Regions from separate parts of the Burkholderia sp. LMU1-1-1.1 genome, predicted to be linked through region 1. Evidence: riboswitches for the same ligand, from Rfam matches in the RefSeq annotation. Region 1 holds a riboswitch; each other region holds the start of a gene.

What was found. Region 1 has a riboswitch for cobalamin ahead of MRBLMU1_RS04360 (TonB-dependent receptor). Riboswitches for the same ligand answer to the same signal wherever they lie in the genome.
Region 2: linked by a shared signal. The riboswitch ahead of MRBLMU1_RS20245 (TonB-dependent receptor) and the one ahead of MRBLMU1_RS04360 (TonB-dependent receptor) in region 1 are both predicted to bind cobalamin.
Region 3: linked by a shared signal. The riboswitch ahead of MRBLMU1_RS21255 (TonB-dependent receptor domain-containing protein) and the one ahead of MRBLMU1_RS04360 (TonB-dependent receptor) in region 1 are both predicted to bind cobalamin.

The regions. Positions count from the first base shown of each region.
Region 1 covers NZ_JBEGHG010000003.1:170,660-176,287, forward strand. The annotation lists gene MRBLMU1_RS04345 (efflux RND transporter periplasmic adaptor subunit) at 1-464, shown strand, start outside; gene MRBLMU1_RS04350 (SDR family oxidoreductase) at 471-1,217, opposite strand; gene MRBLMU1_RS04355 (hypothetical protein) at 1,264-1,596, opposite strand; gene MRBLMU1_RS04360 (TonB-dependent receptor) at 1,728-3,713, opposite strand; cobalamin riboswitch at 3,797-3,990, opposite strand; gene MRBLMU1_RS04365 (DODA-type extradiol aromatic ring-opening family dioxygenase) at 4,208-5,014, shown strand; gene ylqF (ribosome biogenesis GTPase YlqF) at 5,108-5,628, opposite strand, start outside.
Region 2 covers NZ_JBEGHG010000023.1:428,345-433,972, reverse strand. The annotation lists gene MRBLMU1_RS20255 (hypothetical protein) at 1-1,571, opposite strand, end outside; gene MRBLMU1_RS20250 (hypothetical protein) at 1,574-3,706, opposite strand; cobalamin riboswitch at 3,830-4,063, shown strand; gene MRBLMU1_RS20245 (TonB-dependent receptor) at 4,230-5,628, shown strand, end outside.
Region 3 covers NZ_JBEGHG010000026.1:416-6,043, forward strand. The annotation lists gene cobT (nicotinate-nucleotide--dimethylbenzimidazole phosphoribosyltransferase) at 109-1,143, shown strand; gene MRBLMU1_RS21240 (adenosylcobinamide-GDP ribazoletransferase) at 1,155-1,937, shown strand; gene MRBLMU1_RS21245 (histidine phosphatase family protein) at 1,941-2,483, shown strand; gene MRBLMU1_RS21250 (DUF6445 family protein) at 2,498-3,256, opposite strand; cobalamin riboswitch at 3,373-3,591, shown strand; gene MRBLMU1_RS21255 (TonB-dependent receptor domain-containing protein) at 3,689-5,575, shown strand.

The DNA.
Region 1 (5,628 bases):
CGGCGCAATACCAGGCGGCACTGGCCGCGCGCAACCTGGCGCAGCTCAACCTGGAGCGCACCGTGGTGCGGGCGCCGGTGGCAGGCTATGTCACCAACCTGAATGTGCACGCGGGCGATTTCGCCGCCGTCGGCGCGGCCAAGCTGGCCGTCATCGGCAGCGAGTCGTTTTACGTGGTCGGCTATTTCGAGGAAACCAAACTGCCGCTATTGAAGGTGAACGACCAGGTGCAAGTCCATCTGATGAGCGGCGCGGCGCAACTGAGCGGCCATATCGAGAGCATCGCCCACGGCATCACCGACCGCGACGCCAGCGTCGGACGCGAGCTGCTGGCCGACGTGAACCCGACCTTCAACTGGGTGCGGCTGGCGCAGCGGGTGCCGGTGCGCATCCATATCGACCAGAAGCCGAAGGATCTGGCGCTGGTGGCCGGCACCACCTGCACGGTGGTGATCCACAGCTAAAGGGAGCTAGCGCGAGCCGGCGACGTCCAGGATCGCCCCGCTGACGTAGGACGACTGCGGCGACAGCAACCACAGGATGGACTCGGCGACTTCCTCCGACCGGGCGGCGCGCCCCATGGGCAGGCTCGATGCCATCCGCGCCACGCGATCGGGCATGCCGCCGCTGGCGTGGATCTCGGTGTCGGTGACGCCGGGCCGCACGCAATTGACGCGGATACCCTCCTCGGCCACCTCCTTGGACAAGCCCAGGGTCATCACATCGATGGCGCCTTTGGAGGACGCGTAGTCGATATAGGTGTTGGCGCCGCCATGCCGGGCCGCTCCGGACGAGACGTTGACGATGCCGCCACCCTGCCCGCCGCCGCGCGTCGACATGCGCTTGACCGCCTCCCTGGCGCACAGGAAGGCGCTCATGATATTGGTCGTGAAAACGCGCTGCATCCGCTCGGCCGACATCTCCGTCAGCCGGCACTGTTGTTCCAGCACGCCGACGTTGTTGACCAGCGCCGTCATCGGCCCCAGTTGCGCGTCGACCGTCGCGAACAGGCGCAGCACGTCGGCCTCCACGCTCATATCTCCCTGCACGACGATCGCCTCGCCACCCTCGCCGGCGATTTGCGCGCGCAGCTGTTCGGCCGCGTCGCCGTTGCTGACATAGTTGACGCAGACGGCGTAGCCACGGCGGCTCGCCATCAAAGCCGTCGCCGCGCCTATGCCCCGGCTGCTGCCGGTCACCACCATCACCTGTTTCATCGCTCGCCTTGTAAAAAAGCCCGCTGTCGCGGGCTTGTGGTCTGGGTTACTTCTCCGGACTGGTGTTTTTCAGCGCATAAGTAACGTGCTGCCACCAGTGGTCGCGCGAATCGACGGTCCGCAGGCACTTCTTGTCGATCTCGCCTTTGAACATCGGGTCTTCGCACTTTTTAGTCATCAACGCATAGCGCTGATTTTCCGCGTTGGCCAAGGCGACCACCAGCCAGAAGACAAAGCCCATCAACACCACCACCAGGCTCCATGCGACATGGTTGATATACGCCCACTCGAACAGCGTCTCGATGACTGGTGACGATTCCTTGTAGAGATGCATCACCTTGCCTTCGGCGGCCTTCCGTTCGTCGCTAATTTCTTTCATTTTCGTACCCGTTCCAAATTAAAGCGCATCTTTGCGTGGCGGGTGACACGTCAAACCACGCCACGAGCGGAGATTACCACTTTTCAGGCGCGAGGTGGCCGTTCGCGCCCGGGCTGAGGGTTAAAACCCGCTTAAAACTCGTAGCGGGCCGACAGCTTGAGCTGGCGGCCGTCCGCCGCGTAGATACCGCCCTTACAGGAAAACGCCTGCGAGTAATACTGCTTGTCCGTCAGGTTGAGGCCCGACAGCGCAAACTCCCACTGGCCAAACTTGCGGGCATAGCGGGCGTCGACGGTGGCGAAGCCGGGAATTTTGCCCGAGCAGCTGTTATCGAAGTCCGAGCCGTAACGCTGGCTGTCGACCCACTGCGTGCCGATGTCGGCGGATTGGCCATCGGCCGGAGTCCAGCTCAGTCGCGCGCTCAGCGTGTTCTCTGGCACCAGCACCATCTGCTTGCCGCTGTTGGCGCCCTCGCGGAACTTGGCGTCGACGTACTGGTAATGCGCGCTGACGGTCCAGTCGGTGGCGATGCGCTGTTCCGCATCCAGTTCGAAGCCCCGGCGTTTGGTTGGATCGAGGTTGACGTTGGCGAACATCGTCGGATCGTAGAAGATCTCGTTGCTCAAGTTATGACGGAATACGCGCGCCGTCACCTTGCGCGAGGCGTCGGCGTAACTGGCGCCCAGCTCCAGATCGCGCGACTTCTGCGGCAGCAGCGCGGCATTGATCACCGGCGTGAACGCGTTTTCGTCGGCGTTGGCGACCCGATAGCTTTGGCCCGCTTTTCCGAACACGGTCACGCCGGTAAGCGGCATATAGCTCGCTTGCAGTTCCCAGGCGTTCAATCCCTGTGCGACGTCGTAGGCGGTGGTGGCGAAACCATCCGGATTGCTAAAGTTCTTGTCGAAGATCTCGCGCCGCACGCCCGCCGAAATCCGGCCCTGATGCGCGGTGTCGAAGCGCAGTTCGTCGCGCAAATAGAACGCCTTCGACCTCTGCTCGGCGTCGGCGGTGGCGGCGGTGCGCTCCCACTTGCTCAGGTCCACGCCGGCCACCACCTCATTGAGCATGCCGCCGATCTCGCCGAGACGCCGTACGCGCGGCGAGAACTGAATCTGCTTGCTGTCGCTGGTGCCGACTGACGACCCGCCAGTGTAGAAGTAAGCCGAATCGACGGTCTTTTTGCGGTACGACAGGTCGGCCGCCAGATCGTAGCCGGCCAGGCGGTACTGGCTGAAGAGGGTGAAGCGGTCGCTGTCGAGCGAGCCGTGGTCATTCGGCGTGGCCGCCTGGCGCGGATTGGAGTTGAATTGCGCCTCGGTCAGCGAACCTGGCAGGCGCATGTCCTGGCGCGCGCCTTCATAGCGGAAGCCCACGCGGCCCAGGTTGTTGAACCACTGCGCGCCGCCGCTGAACTGCGTTTGCTTGAATTCGTTGTTGTCGCGATAGTTGTCGGTGCGCTGGTGGCCCAGGGTCGCATCGGCCGCGAAGCCATCCCAGGCCTGTGCCGCCGACACGCGCGCCTCGCCGGCGTTGAACCGGCCGCCTTCGACGAAAACGCTGCCACGTCGGGTGTTCTTGCCCGGGCTCTTGGTGACGATGTTGATCACGCCACCGGTGGCGCCGTCGCCGTACAACACGCTGGCGCCGCCACGCGTGATTTCGATGCGGTCCACCGTATCGACCGGAATGGTCGACAGGATGGCGGTGCTCAGCTCATTTTCCGACAGGCGCACGCCATCGAGGACGATCACCATATTCTGGCTGCTGTTGGTGCCGAAGCCGCGCAGATCGAGATCGAAATCCGGGCTGCCGTTCAGGCTTTGACGGCCATAGACGCCGCCGATCTTGCGGATCGCCGAATTGACGTCGCTGACGCCGGCGCGGCGGATGTCCTCGGCCGAGATCACCGTGGCGCCGATCGGGGCCAGCGCCGGATCGGCGTCGAAGCGGGAGCCGGTAATAACGACCGGCGCCAGCACTTGGGCGACCTGCGCGCCGACGGCATCTTGCGCGATGGAGGGGGCCGGCGCGAGGGCGGCGGCGATGAAGCAAAGGGAAACGGCGGCGGCCAGCAAACGTGGCGCCGAAGGCGGAACAAACGCGAAGGAATTCATGGCAAATCGTTTTCAAAAGAGACATCCGCGCCTGCGTCCCCGCAAGTCGGAAGTGTACGGAAGCCGCGCGCCGGTCGACGGCGCGCGCTCCCCCCTGTCTGGCCGATATCCGGGCTGGCCGGCGCGGTCGTCGGAGCATATCTCGACAAGGCGCGGGCGTTACCGTTGCGGGGGCAGCACACCTTGGCCGCTTCGCGGAGTGCGGAAGCGGCCCTGTGTTTCCCGTTTAACCGCGCACGTGAACACATGCGCAGGCACCAGAACCCGGGCATTATACGCGGTTGGTCCCCCATCCTCCCCCGGCCCGGAGCCCAAGAACACCGCGGAGACACGTAGGGCGGATTAGCCGGAACGGCGTAATCCGCCATCCATGAGCCGCCACCAGCCCCTCCATGATTCAGGAAATAGATATGACCTATCTACATTTCGCGCATTGATCGCAGCCTCCCGCATCCCTATAGTATGGATATCAACACCATACCCGGAGCACCACCATGAGCACCCCCCATACCCTTCCCACCTACTTCCTCTCCCACGGCGGCGGTCCCTGGCCATTCATGATGGACCAGGTGGGCCACCTGTACGCCAAGCTGGACGCCTCGCTGCGCGACATCCCGCGCCAACTGGGCGTGACACCGAAGGCGGTGCTGGTCGTCACCTCGCACTGGGAAGGCCGCGACTTCATGCTGTCGTCGTCGGCCAAGCCGCCGATGCTGTACGACTACGGCGGCTTCCCGCCCCACACGTACGAGGTGCAATACAGCGCCCCGGGCGCGCCCGAACTGGCGGCGCACATCAAACAACTGCTCGACGCCGGCGGACACCCCGCGCAGCTGGACGAGCAGCGTGGATTCGACCACGGCACCTTCAGCGCCATGTACCCGGTGTACCCGAACGCCGACGTGCCGATCGTGCAGCTGTCGCTCAAGCACGGACTCGATCCGAAGACGCATCTGGAGGTGGGCCGTCTATTGGCGCCGCTGCGCAAGGAAGGTGTGCTGATCGTCGGCAGCGGCCTGAGTTATCACAATCTGCGGGCGTTCAACGCACAGGGCGCGGCGGCGTCGCATCAGTTCGACGGCTGGCTGCGCGCGGCCATGGCGCTGCCGCCGGCCGAGCGCACGGCGGCATTGATCGAGTGGGAGAAGGCGCCGGCGGCGCGCATGGCGCATCCGCGCGAGGAGCATCTGCTGCCGCTGATGGTGGCGCTGGGCGCGGCCGAGGACGAGCCGGCGGCGGTGCCGTATCACGAGGATGCGTTTATGGGGGCGCTGGCGGTGAGTAGTTTCAAGTTCGGGTAACCCGCACAGTCAACCCGCGATGCGGACGCGGGGTCGTACCCAGTGGGGTACGACCCCTGCCCGGATCTGCGGGTTGGGTGCTAACGAAGTTGTTTACGTCCCGCGTTTGCCCTTGGCGTATTCGGCGGCCTTGGCTTCGGCGATCGCGGCTTTTTCGGCCGCCTTGGCGGTCGCCTCCACCGCGTATGCATCCAATCGCTCCTTGCGAGACGCCGGCGTCTCGAGCGAAATGCGGCCCAATGTGCCGCTGCGGTAGTCGCCCAGGAAGGTGTGCGACGCCTTCTCGAAATCCAGGTCGCCGCCCTTCTGCCGGAAGCCGCGCTTGGCCGCCACGCCCTCCACCACCGCGATGCCGTCGAACGTTTCGATGTCCTTGAAGCCGTAGCGCGCCACCAGCAGCTGCGGATAGTACTTCAGCATCTCGTCGGCCAGGAACACCGCCACCTCCTCCTCGATCAGCGCGTTCGAACCGATGGCGTGGCTGGCGGCCAGCATCAAGCCGTCGCTCGGCAGCGCGATCTTCGGCCACAGCATGCCGGGCGTGTCGACCAGGATGGTGTTCTTGTCCAGATAAAGCTTCTGCTGCTGCTTGGTCACCGCCGGCTCGTCGCCGA
Region 2 (5,628 bases), on a different contig from region 1:
TAGGCGAGTCCGTCCGGCGTGAGGGTCGGCTTCGCATTGCGCACATCGTTGAGCAGTTCCAGATTGTCGAGCAGGAGCGCGTCTTCGCTATAGCCACCGTCGTTGGCGAAGATGACCGCGTTGCGCAGCGCCGTCAAGCCTTCTTCCGGATGATTGGAGCGCAGCGCCAACGCGGCCAGTCCGCGGAATATTGCCGGGGTCCGCAGGTAAATCGAGGCGGTGTCGAATCCGGCGATGCCTTCTTCCAGTGGTTCGCTGTCGGGCAGGCTGAGATATACCCGGCCGAGGCCGCTGTAGGTGGCGGGGTAGCCGGGATCGGCTTTGACGGCGAGGCGGAATTGAGCGCGCGCCTGGAGTAGAAGCGCCTGCCAACCCGGCAAGCCGCTGGCGCGCATGGCTTCGGCATTGCCGAGTATTGCTTCACCCAGCATCGCCAACACCTGTGCATTGCCGGGGAAGCGCTGGCTCAGCGCGACGAGTGCCGCGCCGTTGTACCCCTTGGGCGAGAAGATGAGCTGGTCGATATTCGCGTCGGCGCTAGTGGGATTGTATTGCAGGTTCTTCGCCACCGCCGCATCGATGGTGTCACGCGGCACCGCGACACGCGTCAGCACGAAGGCAAGGGCTGCCGCGACACGGGGCTGGTCGAGCGCGCCGGCCCGGATTTCCACGGGTGGAAACATGAATGGCCCTTCGGTGGTGGTGAACACGCGTGCGCTCAGGTTGTGGCGCACATACTGGGAGATGTACGAGTCCAGATCTTCGTAGCTGCGCTTGAACGCCAGCCGGGCGGCGCGGTCCTGGCCGATGCCGAGGTTATACAGTCGCACATAGTGCGCCAGCTGGGCGCGCAGTTCCGGCGAGGAGTTGAAATAGTGGATGACGAAACCGGCGCGGGAATAAAATCTGGAGAGCTCCTCCTTGTTCGACCGATTGGTCTTGAGGAAATCCAGTTTGGTTGTGTTGAACAGTTTGGCGGTGTCGATGCTGATGCGGCCCTTGGCGTCGTAAAGGCCTCTAATACGGTGTTGCAGCCCGTCGAGATCGCCGACGCTGACGGAGGTGTTGTTGTAGCGTATGGTCGAAAAATACTCGGCCATGCCTTCGGTGCACCACAGCGGATAGGCCACCGTCTGTTGTGTCATGCGGACCAGGAAGTGGTGGTATTCGTGCAACAACGTCGCGCGGGCGGTGGTCGGCGTGTCGCCGTCGCCGATGTAGCCCAGGACGTTGGCCATCGCCGCGTGGCCGCGCAGGGAGCTGTTGAATATGCCTCCGTAGTTTTCAGACAGCCCGACTTTCACAAAGAATTTCGCGTCGCCCACGGCCAGGACGGTCAGCGGCGTGACCGTTTCGAGCGCGTCGACGCCCAGGGCGCGCAAACTGAAATGGCGCATGCGCTCCAGATCGGTGACCATTCGGCTGGCGGTGTCGGTGCTCTCGTCGGTCACCACGCGAAAGTGCTTGCTTTCGGCCTGCACCCACGATGTGCGATACAGCGCGTCGAGATCGGCGCCAAACGCGGGCAGGCTGCACAGCGCCAGAATGAGTGTGTTCAGAAAAATTCGCATGGTTATTCGTCCGACGTTGGAGGTTGGGCGGGCTCGTTGCCGCGCCGGCACTGGTGCAGTTCGCTGTTTGTGGCGGCAACGTAGCAGTAGCCCGCGCCGCTCGCCCGACCGTTCGCATCGATGGCGCCGACAAACACTTCGCCATCGGCGGCCGGCCACACGTAGCGGCCGTACAGCCACTTGCCGCGCATGGCCACGGGCTTGGCTGCCGGCGTGAAGCTGCCTTCGCCGTGCGGTTCGCCGTTCAAAAAGCCGCCCTCGTAGCGGCCGGTCGGGCCGGTCATCACGCCGCGTCCGGATGGCTTGCCCAGCGCGACGCCGCCCGCGTAGCTGGTGGCCGGCGCCTCCTTCGGATAGCGCAGCGCGCCTTCTCCGCCGGCGATGCCGGCGATGAACTGGCCTTCGTATTCGCCGCCGCGCGCGCTGACCAGCTTGCCGGTCAGCGGCAGGCCGTCGCGGAACGTCCCTTCGATATAGCTGCCGTTGATGCGCTCCAGCTTGCCTGGCCCATCGGGTTTCAGGCCGCTCACCTGGCCCACATAGCGCGTGCCGCTTTTATAGCTCAGCCCGTCCGCCGTGGGCGCGGGCGCGGCGTTGCGCATGTCGTTGAGCAGCTCCAGATTGTCGAGCATGAGCGCGTCCTCGCTGTAGCCGTCCGTCTTGGCGAAGGTGACGGCGCGGCGCAGCGCCGGGATCGCCAGGTCGGTGTTGCCGGTGCGCAGTGCCAGCGTGGCGACGCCGCGGAAATTGTCCGGCGTCGGCTGGAAAATCGAGGCGGTGTCGAATCCTGTGATGCCGTCGTCGAGCGGTTCGCCGTCGGGGAGGAGGAGGTACACCCGGCCGAGGCCGCGATAAGTGGCCGCATAGCTGAAGTCGGCCTTGGTGGCGAGGCGGAATTGCTCGCGCGCCTTGAGCAACTGTGCTTGCCATCCCGGCAGGCCGCTGGCGCGCAGCGCTTCGGCGTGGTTGAGCCACGTGTTCCCCAGCATGTCGAGCAGCGGCGCATTGCCGGGGAAGCGCTCGACCAGCGGCGTCACTTTCGACATAGCGTATCCCTTGGGCGAGAAACGCAACCGGTCGATGTGGGCCTGGGCGCTGTCGGGATTGTCTTGCAGATTTTTTGCCACCACCGCTTCGATGGTGTCGCCCGGCATCCCGACGCGGGTTAGCACGGTGGCCAGCGCGGCCGTGACACGCGGCTGGTCCAGCGTTTGCACCCGGATGTCCACCGGCGGGAATTTGAACGGCCCGTCGGTGGCCGTGAAGATGCGCACACTCATGCGCCGCAGCAGATACTTGGCGATGTCCTTGTCCAGTTCGGCGTAGCTGCGCTTGAAGGCGAGCCGGGCGGCGCGGTCCTGGCCGATGCCGAGGTTGTACAGTCGCAGGTAGTGCGCCAACTGGGCGCGCAGTTCCGGCGACGAATTGAAATAGTGCACGGCGAAGCCGGCCCGTGCATAAAACGCGTTGAGCTCCATTTTGTTGGTGCGGGTGGTCTTGAGGTAGTCGAGCTTGGTGGTGTTGAACAAGGCGGCGCTGTCGATGCTGATGGCGCCGCTGGCGCTGAACAGACCGCCGGCGCGGCTGTTCGTTTCGTCGATGTCGCCGACGCTGACCGAGGTATTGTCGTACCGGAAGGTGGCGAAATACTCCGCCATGCCCTCGTCGCACCACATCGGATAGGCCACGGTCTGCTCCGTCATGCGGATCAGGAAGTGATGGTATTCGTGCAGCAAGACGGTGCGGGCGAAGGTGGGGATGTTGCTGTCGCCGACGTAGCCTTTGACGTTGGCGATCGCCGCGAAGCCTTCCAGGTCGTAGGAGAACACACCGCCGTAGCTTTCCGGCAGACCCAGTTTGTCGAACAGATTGGCGTTGCCGATGGCCAGCACGGTCAGCGGTCCGACGGTATCGAGCGCGTCGATGCCTAGTGCTCGCGAGCTGAAATGACGCATGTGCTCGAGGTCGTTGATCATCAGGCGGGCGGTTTCGGGGTCCTGATCTGTCACCACCCGGAAATGTTTGGTTTCCGCTTGTACCCATTTCGCGCGGAAGAGGGCGTCGATGTTGGCGCCGAAGGCGGGGGCGCTGCACAACGCCGAGGCCAATGCGAGCACGCGCAAAATATTTAACATAAAAACATTGTAAGAATAAAAATTTCTTTATAGTAACAGTAGGCGGTGCTAAATGAAAGGCGGTCAGGCTCTGTCGTCACTAAGCGGTTGATGAGCTGAAGTTGCCATAGTGACCAGCCCGTCGTATCATGGCGGCGTTTTGGTGCTCGCGGCCAGGTTCCTGGCCGCAGTTAAACGGGAAACACGCGCTGGCATGCCGGCGGTAAACGTGTGCTGTCCCCGCAACGGTAAAACAGGCGCCCGCGTTCCCACGGAACGCGCGGCTGGTTGTCTCTGAAGTCCACTGTGCGTCGAGCATGGGAAGGCGAGGCGATCCGACCTGTTAGCCCGGATACCGGCCAAGACGGATGGAAGCAAGCGGCCGGGAGGTGTCGTGTTTTGCGGAGGATGCGGGATCGGCGCCACGGCGCCGGCTTGCGATTTCGTCCGATCGTCGTTGATGGCGCTCGCTTCTTTTTTCACGGTGTGCGGGGATGCGCGCCGTTCAAAAAAAGACCGCCAGCGGTCGTGACAGAAAGTCCTCATGAAGAACAAGAAATCCCCCCAGCCCCAATGGAAGCTGCGCCTGCTTCCGTCCATGCTCCTGCTGGCCGCGCCGGCCTTCGCCAACGATGCCGCCGACACCAGCGCCGACGGCAGCCAGGCCGCGCCGCAGCAGGTACGCGTGTCGGCCAGCCTGATTCCGCTTGGCGTGGCCGATTCCGCCAACCAGGGGACGGTGACGGCCAAGCAGCTGGAAAACCGTCCCTTGCTGCGCACCGGCGAGCTGCTCGAAGCGGTGCCGGGGCTGATCGTGACCCAGCACGCCGGCGACGGCAAGGCCAACCAGTATTTCGCGCGCGGGTTCAATCTCGATCACGGCACCGACTTCCGCACCTCGGTGATGGGCATGCCGGTGAACCTGCCGACCAATGCGCATGGCCAGGGCTATTCGGACCTGAACTTCCTGATACCGGAGCTGGTGAGCACCATCCAATACAAAAAAGGCACGTACTACGCGGAGGAGGGCGACTTCTCGGCGGCCGGCGCGGCGGCCTTCGACTATGTGCGGCGGATGGAGCAGGGTTTGCTGAGCGTGGAGGCTGGCCAGAACCGCTTTACGCGCGTGCTGGTGGCGAATTCGACGCCGCTGGCCGCCGGCACGCTGCTGTATGCGATCGAGCGCGCGGGCCAGGACGGTCCGTGGGATACGCCGGAGGACTACAAGCGCGTGAACGGCGTGCTGTCGTACAGTTTGCGCAGCGGCGACGACGATGTGCGGTTGACCGCGATGGGCATGCATTCGTCGTGGAATTCGACCGACCAGGTGCCGCGCCGCGCGCTGGACAGCGGCTTGATCGGCCGCTATGGCGCGCTCGATCCCAGCGACGGCGGCGAGACGTCGCGTTACAGCGCCTCCGGCGAGTGGACGCGCCAGTATGCCGACGGCTACGGCAAGGTCGCCGCTTATCTGATCAAGTCGCGCCTGGACCTGTTCAGCAATTTCACCTACGTGCTTGACGATCCCGAACACGGCGACCAGTACCACCAGGCCGAGAGCCGCCAGATACTGGGCCTGAACGCGGAGCGCGCCTGGCAGAACAAGCTCGGTCCCTTCGCCTCGGAGACGGTGGTCGGCGCGCAGCTGCGCCAGGACCGTTTGTCGCCGGTCGGACTGTATCTGACCGAGGCGCGCCAGCGCCTGTCGACCGTGCGCGAGGACGAGGTCAAGGAGCGTGCCGCCGCCGTGTACCTGTCCAGCAGCATCGCCTGGGCGCCCTGGCTGCGCACCGTGGCCGGCATTCGGTCGGACCGCTATTCGTTCGACGTCGACAGCAACACCGCTGCTAACTCGGGCAAGGTCGACGCGTCCATCACCAGCCCCAAATTCAGCGCCGTTTTCACGCCTGGTAAAAACGCCGAGGTGTATCTGAATTGGGGAC
Region 3 (5,628 bases), on a different contig from region 1:
CGCTAACTCCGTATTTGTGTACGTCGTTCTGCGAGGGGGCGAACTATAGCAAGGGCCGCCGTGGCTGGCAAGAGTAAAATGCCAAATTCTTCGATCCATAAGCAGCCCATGTTCATTCCAACCATCTCCGCTACTAACAACGATGCGCTCGGCGCCCTGCTCGACCGCGCTATTAACAACAAGACCAAACCGCTTGGCAGCCTGGGGGTGCTGGAATCGCTGGCCAAACAGATCGGCCTTATACAGAACAGCCGCGAAGTGGCGCTGACGCAGCCGGCCATCCTGGTCTTCGCCGCCGATCACGGCATCGTCGCCGAAGGCATCTCCGCCTATCCGCAGGACGTGACCTGGCAGATGGTGGAAAACTTCCTGGCGCGCGGAGCCGCGATCAACGTCTTCGCGTCGCAGAACAACTGCGAGCTGCACGTCATCGACGCCGGCGTCAATCACGACTTCGGCCCGCGCGACGGCCTGACCGACCGCAAACTGGCCAACGGCACCCACAACTTCGCGCAGGAACCGGCGATGACCCACGCCACCTGCGAGGCGGCACTGGCCGCCGGCATGATGCTGGCCGCAGAATTGGATGGCAATGTCGTCGGCTTCGGCGAGATGGGCATTGGTAACACCACCTCCGCCGCCGCGCTGATGCACAAGCTGACGGGCATCCCGGTGGCAAACTGCGTGGGCGCCGGCACCGGACTCTCCGCCGAAGGCATCCACCATAAGCAGCGCGTGATCGAAGCGGCAGTCGCCCGGCACGAAGCCGTCACGGAGCCGCTCGACGTGCTGGCCACCTTCGGTGGATTGGAAATCGCCATGATGGCGGGCGCCATGCTGAAGGCGGCCGAACTGCGCAAGGTGCTGCTGATCGACGGCTTCATTGTCACCAGCGCGCTGCTGGTCGCCGCCCGCCTGCAACCGGCGATTCTCGATTACTGCGTCTTCGCGCACTGCTCCGATGAAAACGGCCATGAACAAATGCTGGCGGCGCTGGACGCCAAGCCTTTGCTCAATCTCGGCTTGCGCCTGGGCGAAGGCACCGGCTGCGCGCTGGCGTTGCCGCTGTTGCACGCGGCGGTCAACTTCCTGAACCAGATGGCCACGTTCGAATCGGCCCAGGTCAGCGAAAAGTCCGAGTAAGGGCCGGGTCAGTGCACCAGCTCCGACTGTTCTTCACCGCGCTGCAGTTCTTCACGCGCCTGCCGATCCCGCGCTGGGTAGGCTTCGATCCCGCGTGGCTCAATCAAGCGTCGCGCTATTTTCCGCTGGTCGGCGTGGTTGTCGCGCTGATCACCGGCGCGGTCTACGTTCTCGCCTTCAAGTTCCTCCCGCCGGCGATCGCCGTCATCCTGTCGGTCGCCGCCGGCATTTACGTCACCGGCGCCTTCCATGAAGACGGCTTCGCCGACATGTGCGACGGTTTCGGCGGCGGCGTGACGCAGGAACGCGTGCTGGAGATCATGAAGGATTCCCGCATCGGCGCCTACGGCGCGATCGGCATATTCTGCCTGCTGCTACTGAAGTGCGCGATCTTGACCCAGATACCGCCCTCCAGGGTGCTGGCGGCCCTGCTACTGGCCCATCCGATGTCGCGGCTGATGGCGGTCTCGCTGATCTGGCGGCTGGACTACGCGCGCGCCGAGGGCAAGGCCAAGCCCCTGGCGCAAAAGATGCGCACCATGGAATTCGCCATCGCCGCCATCACCGCCCTGCTGCCGGCGCTGATGCTGATCTATCTGGGCTGGCTGTCATGGACAATGCTGATCAGCGGCTTGGCCCTGGCGCTGGTCGCGACCCTCTGGCTGGCACGGAAGTTCGTGCGGCGCATCGGCGGCTACACCGGCGATTGCCTGGGCGCCGTACAGCAAGTGACCGAAGCGATCTTCTACCTGTGCGTGCTCGCCGGCCTGCACACCGGCGCGCAGTTTTTCTGACCCATGCGGCTGATACTGATCCGCCATCCCCAACCGCTGGTCGATGCGGGCGTCTGCTACGGCAGCACCGATCTGGACGTCGCGCCGGGGGAGCTGGAGCGCACCCTCGCCGCGCTGGCGCCGCGACTGCCCGCGGGTTTGCCCGTATATTCCAGTCCATTGCGCCGCTGCGCGGGACTCGCCGCCTGCCTGTCGGCCACTCCGATCTTCGACGCCCGCCTGGTCGAAATGCACTTCGGCGGCTGGGAGATGCGCGCCTGGGATGACATTCCGCGCGCCGAAATAGACGCCTGGGCCGCCGATATGGTCGACTACCAACCGGGCGGCGGCGAGAGCGTGCTGCGGATGGCCGCGCGCATCGCGGCCTTCCACGCCGACCTCCAGCGCCAGCTGGGCGACGACGGCGGAGCCATCGTCATCTGCCACGCGGGCGCCATGCGTCTGCTGTCCGCCTGCCACGCCGGCCTGGCGCCGCCGGAGATGGCCCTGCAAGCCGCCCGGATTCCACACCATATCGCCTACGGCGCCACTTTGATCCTAGAATAAATCCGGGCCCGGACTCAGCTCGCGGCCATGCGCAGCTTGAAGAAGGCGTTGACCGTCAGCCTGCCGACAGCAGGATCATCGACCAACAAATGGGGTGCCGCGAGATGCCCGGAGTGGAACACCTGGCCGTTATAAAAAATCGCCCTGTTGAACTTGGGTTCAACCGTTAGCACCTTCTCGAAATGCTCGTCCGAGGCGATGGCGAATGTCGGCGGCTTGGTGAGTACCGGTGACTCCCCCGCCTGTTCCATGCGCCTCAATTCGCGCAGCAGCGCGTTGATTTCCGCAGGTGGCAACCTGGGCTTGAAAAAGCTGGTGCCGCCCAGCCGCTCGTCCTTGAACAGATACAGGACCATGGCCCCGACGCCCTCCATCGGCTCCAGATCGTAGGAATCACGATGCGGCATGCGCTGGCCCGGCAACAGCTGCTCCGGACGCCGCGTCGCCAGCGACAGACGGCAGGCGATACCGAGCACCCGGCGCGCTTTGAGCGGCGCACGCGCGTGCAGCAGGAACGCTTCCTGCACGCTGGAGACGAAGCGTCCCGTCAACGGCAATTCCGGTCCGGGATAGTAATTGCCGGCCGAGTCGAGGAACTCTCCGCGCTGGAGCGCCGCGTATTCCACCATCGTTTCGGGTTCCGCCAAAAAGTTATCGACGATGACGACTTGGTGGCCGTCGAAAAGCGGCACCACTTTCACCACCGGACGCGGATTGACCATCGGGCGCAACGTCACCGGAGCGGATGGCGGAACAAGACGAGGGTCGAACATGGGCACTCCAACGACAGCAGGTGAACCACCTGGCAAGGTGGCGATAATGATAGCAAAAAAGCCAGAACCCCTTCACCGATTTATTTTTCGCTAGTTATCAAGTCCCACACCAAACCCGTATAATGACCGGCTTTGGTGCCCGCGCGTCCGTCCGGACGCGCAGTTAAACGGGAAACACGAAGCCGCCCCGCGGCCCACGTGTGCTGCCCCCGCAACGGTAAGCAAGTGTCGCGCGGCGCGCGACAAACCAGCTCTGACAACCACTGTGCTCCGCATGGGAAGGTGAGATGGTCTAACTTGCCAGCCCGGATACCGGCCAAAGCAGGTGGAAGTGGGCGAACCGAATGTGCGCGCGCATCTCTCGGTTTTCCGCTTCTGTTCAATCTGGCCCACGGGGAAGTAGGCCGGTTGCTCCTAACAGAAAAATAAATCATGTCCTTTCCTATCTCCCGCCTGGCACGCCGCCCGGTGGCACTGACCTCGCTGGCACTGGCAATGGCCGCCGCTTTCTCGCACACCGGCGCCTACGCCGACGAGGCGCCCGCCGGCACCGTCGTGGTGACCGCCACCCGCACGCCGCAGGCGCTGGCCGACATCATCAGCGACACCGTCACCATCAAGGCCGAACAGATCGCCGAAGCCGGCGCCGGGTCGGTGGTCGACCTGCTCAAGCGCCAGCGTGGTATCGAAGTGACGCGCAACGGCGGCGCCGGCAGCTCGTCCAACGTCTACATCCGTGGCGCCAACAGCAATCAAAGCATCGTGCTGGTCGACGGCGTGCGTATCGGCTCTTCCACCACCGGCGCGGCCAACTGGAGCGCCATCCCGCTGACCGCGATCGATCATATCGAAATCGTCTACGGTTCACTGAGCTCCCTGTACGGGGCGGACGCCATCGGCGGCGTGATCCAGATCTTCACCAAAAAGGGCCAGGGCGCGCCGGCGGTGACGGCCTTCGCCGGCTACGGCAGCGACAACACGCGCGAAGCCGACGTGACGGTATCGGGCGCCACGGGCGGTGAGCACAGCTTCGGTTACGCGGTCAGCGCCGGCAAGGAAAAGTCGGACGGCTTCTCGAGCGCACGCCCCGGCCTGTCCTCGTACAATCCGGACGACGACGGCTACGACAAGGAAAACGTCTCCGGTCAATTCAGCCTGCAGCTGGCCAAGGGTTACGAGGCCGGCGCGCTTTTCATGCACAGCAAACTCGATTCGCAATACGACAGCGCCAACGCCGGCTCGTACGACGTGCGCAGCAAGAACGTCATCGACACCGCCAGCGTTTACGCCAAGGGACAGCTGACGCCGATGTGGGACAGTCTGCTGCAGTACTCGGAGACCAAGGACAAGGGCGAAAACTACACCAACGCCGGCGCCAGCGGTTATGCGCGCATCAACACCAAGCAAAGCTTTATCACCTGGCAGAACGATCTGCGCATTGGCGCCGATTTGCTGCAACTGCTGTATGAACATCGCAAGGAGGAAGTGCGGACCAACGGCTTCGACCTGCGCGATCCAGAGCGCACCACCAACTCGTTCGCCGCTTCGTACAACGCCCGTCGCGGCGCCAATCTGCTGAGCGCGAGCGTCCGCCGCGACAACACTGCCTACGGTTCGCAGAATACCGGCTCGGTGGGCTACGGCTACAACATCACGCAGGCGCTGCGCGCCACCGCCAGCTACGGCACCAGCTTCCGCGCGCCGACCTACAACGAGTTGTACTTCCCAGGCTATGGCAATCCGGCCAACAAGCCGGAAAAAGGCCGCAACGCCGAAGTCGGCCTGCGCTACGACGACGGCGTCAACGCGTTGAGCGCCGGGTACTACCGCAACCGCTTGACGGATATGCTGGTTAACATCAACCCGTGCCCGTTCGGCCGCACCGGCTATCCGAGCGGCTGCGCCTACAACGTCAATCGCGCGACGCTGGAGGGGATCACGCTGTCGGCCGCCACAAAGCTGGCCGGCATCAACCTCGCCGCCAACGTCGACCTGCAAGACCCGAAAGATGAGACGACCGGAAAACGCCTGCTGCGCCGCGCCAAAAAGCACGGCAACGTGACCGCCGACTATGGCATCGGCGCGCTGAAGGCCGGCGCGGAGCTGGAAGTGTCGGGCGACCGCTATGACGATGCGGCGAATCGCAATCGGCTGGGCGGCTACGGTCTGGTGAACCTGTACGCGACCTACGCCTTCTCGCGCGACTGGTCTGCGCTGGTCCGCTGGAATAACATCGGCGACAAGCGGTATGATCTGGCGCGGAATTACGCCACGCCGGGTTCGAATGTATTTGCGGGCATCCGCTACGGCTATAAATAGGCCTGGGTAAGTTGAAACCCGTGGAGACACGTAGGGCGGATTAGCGCAGCGTA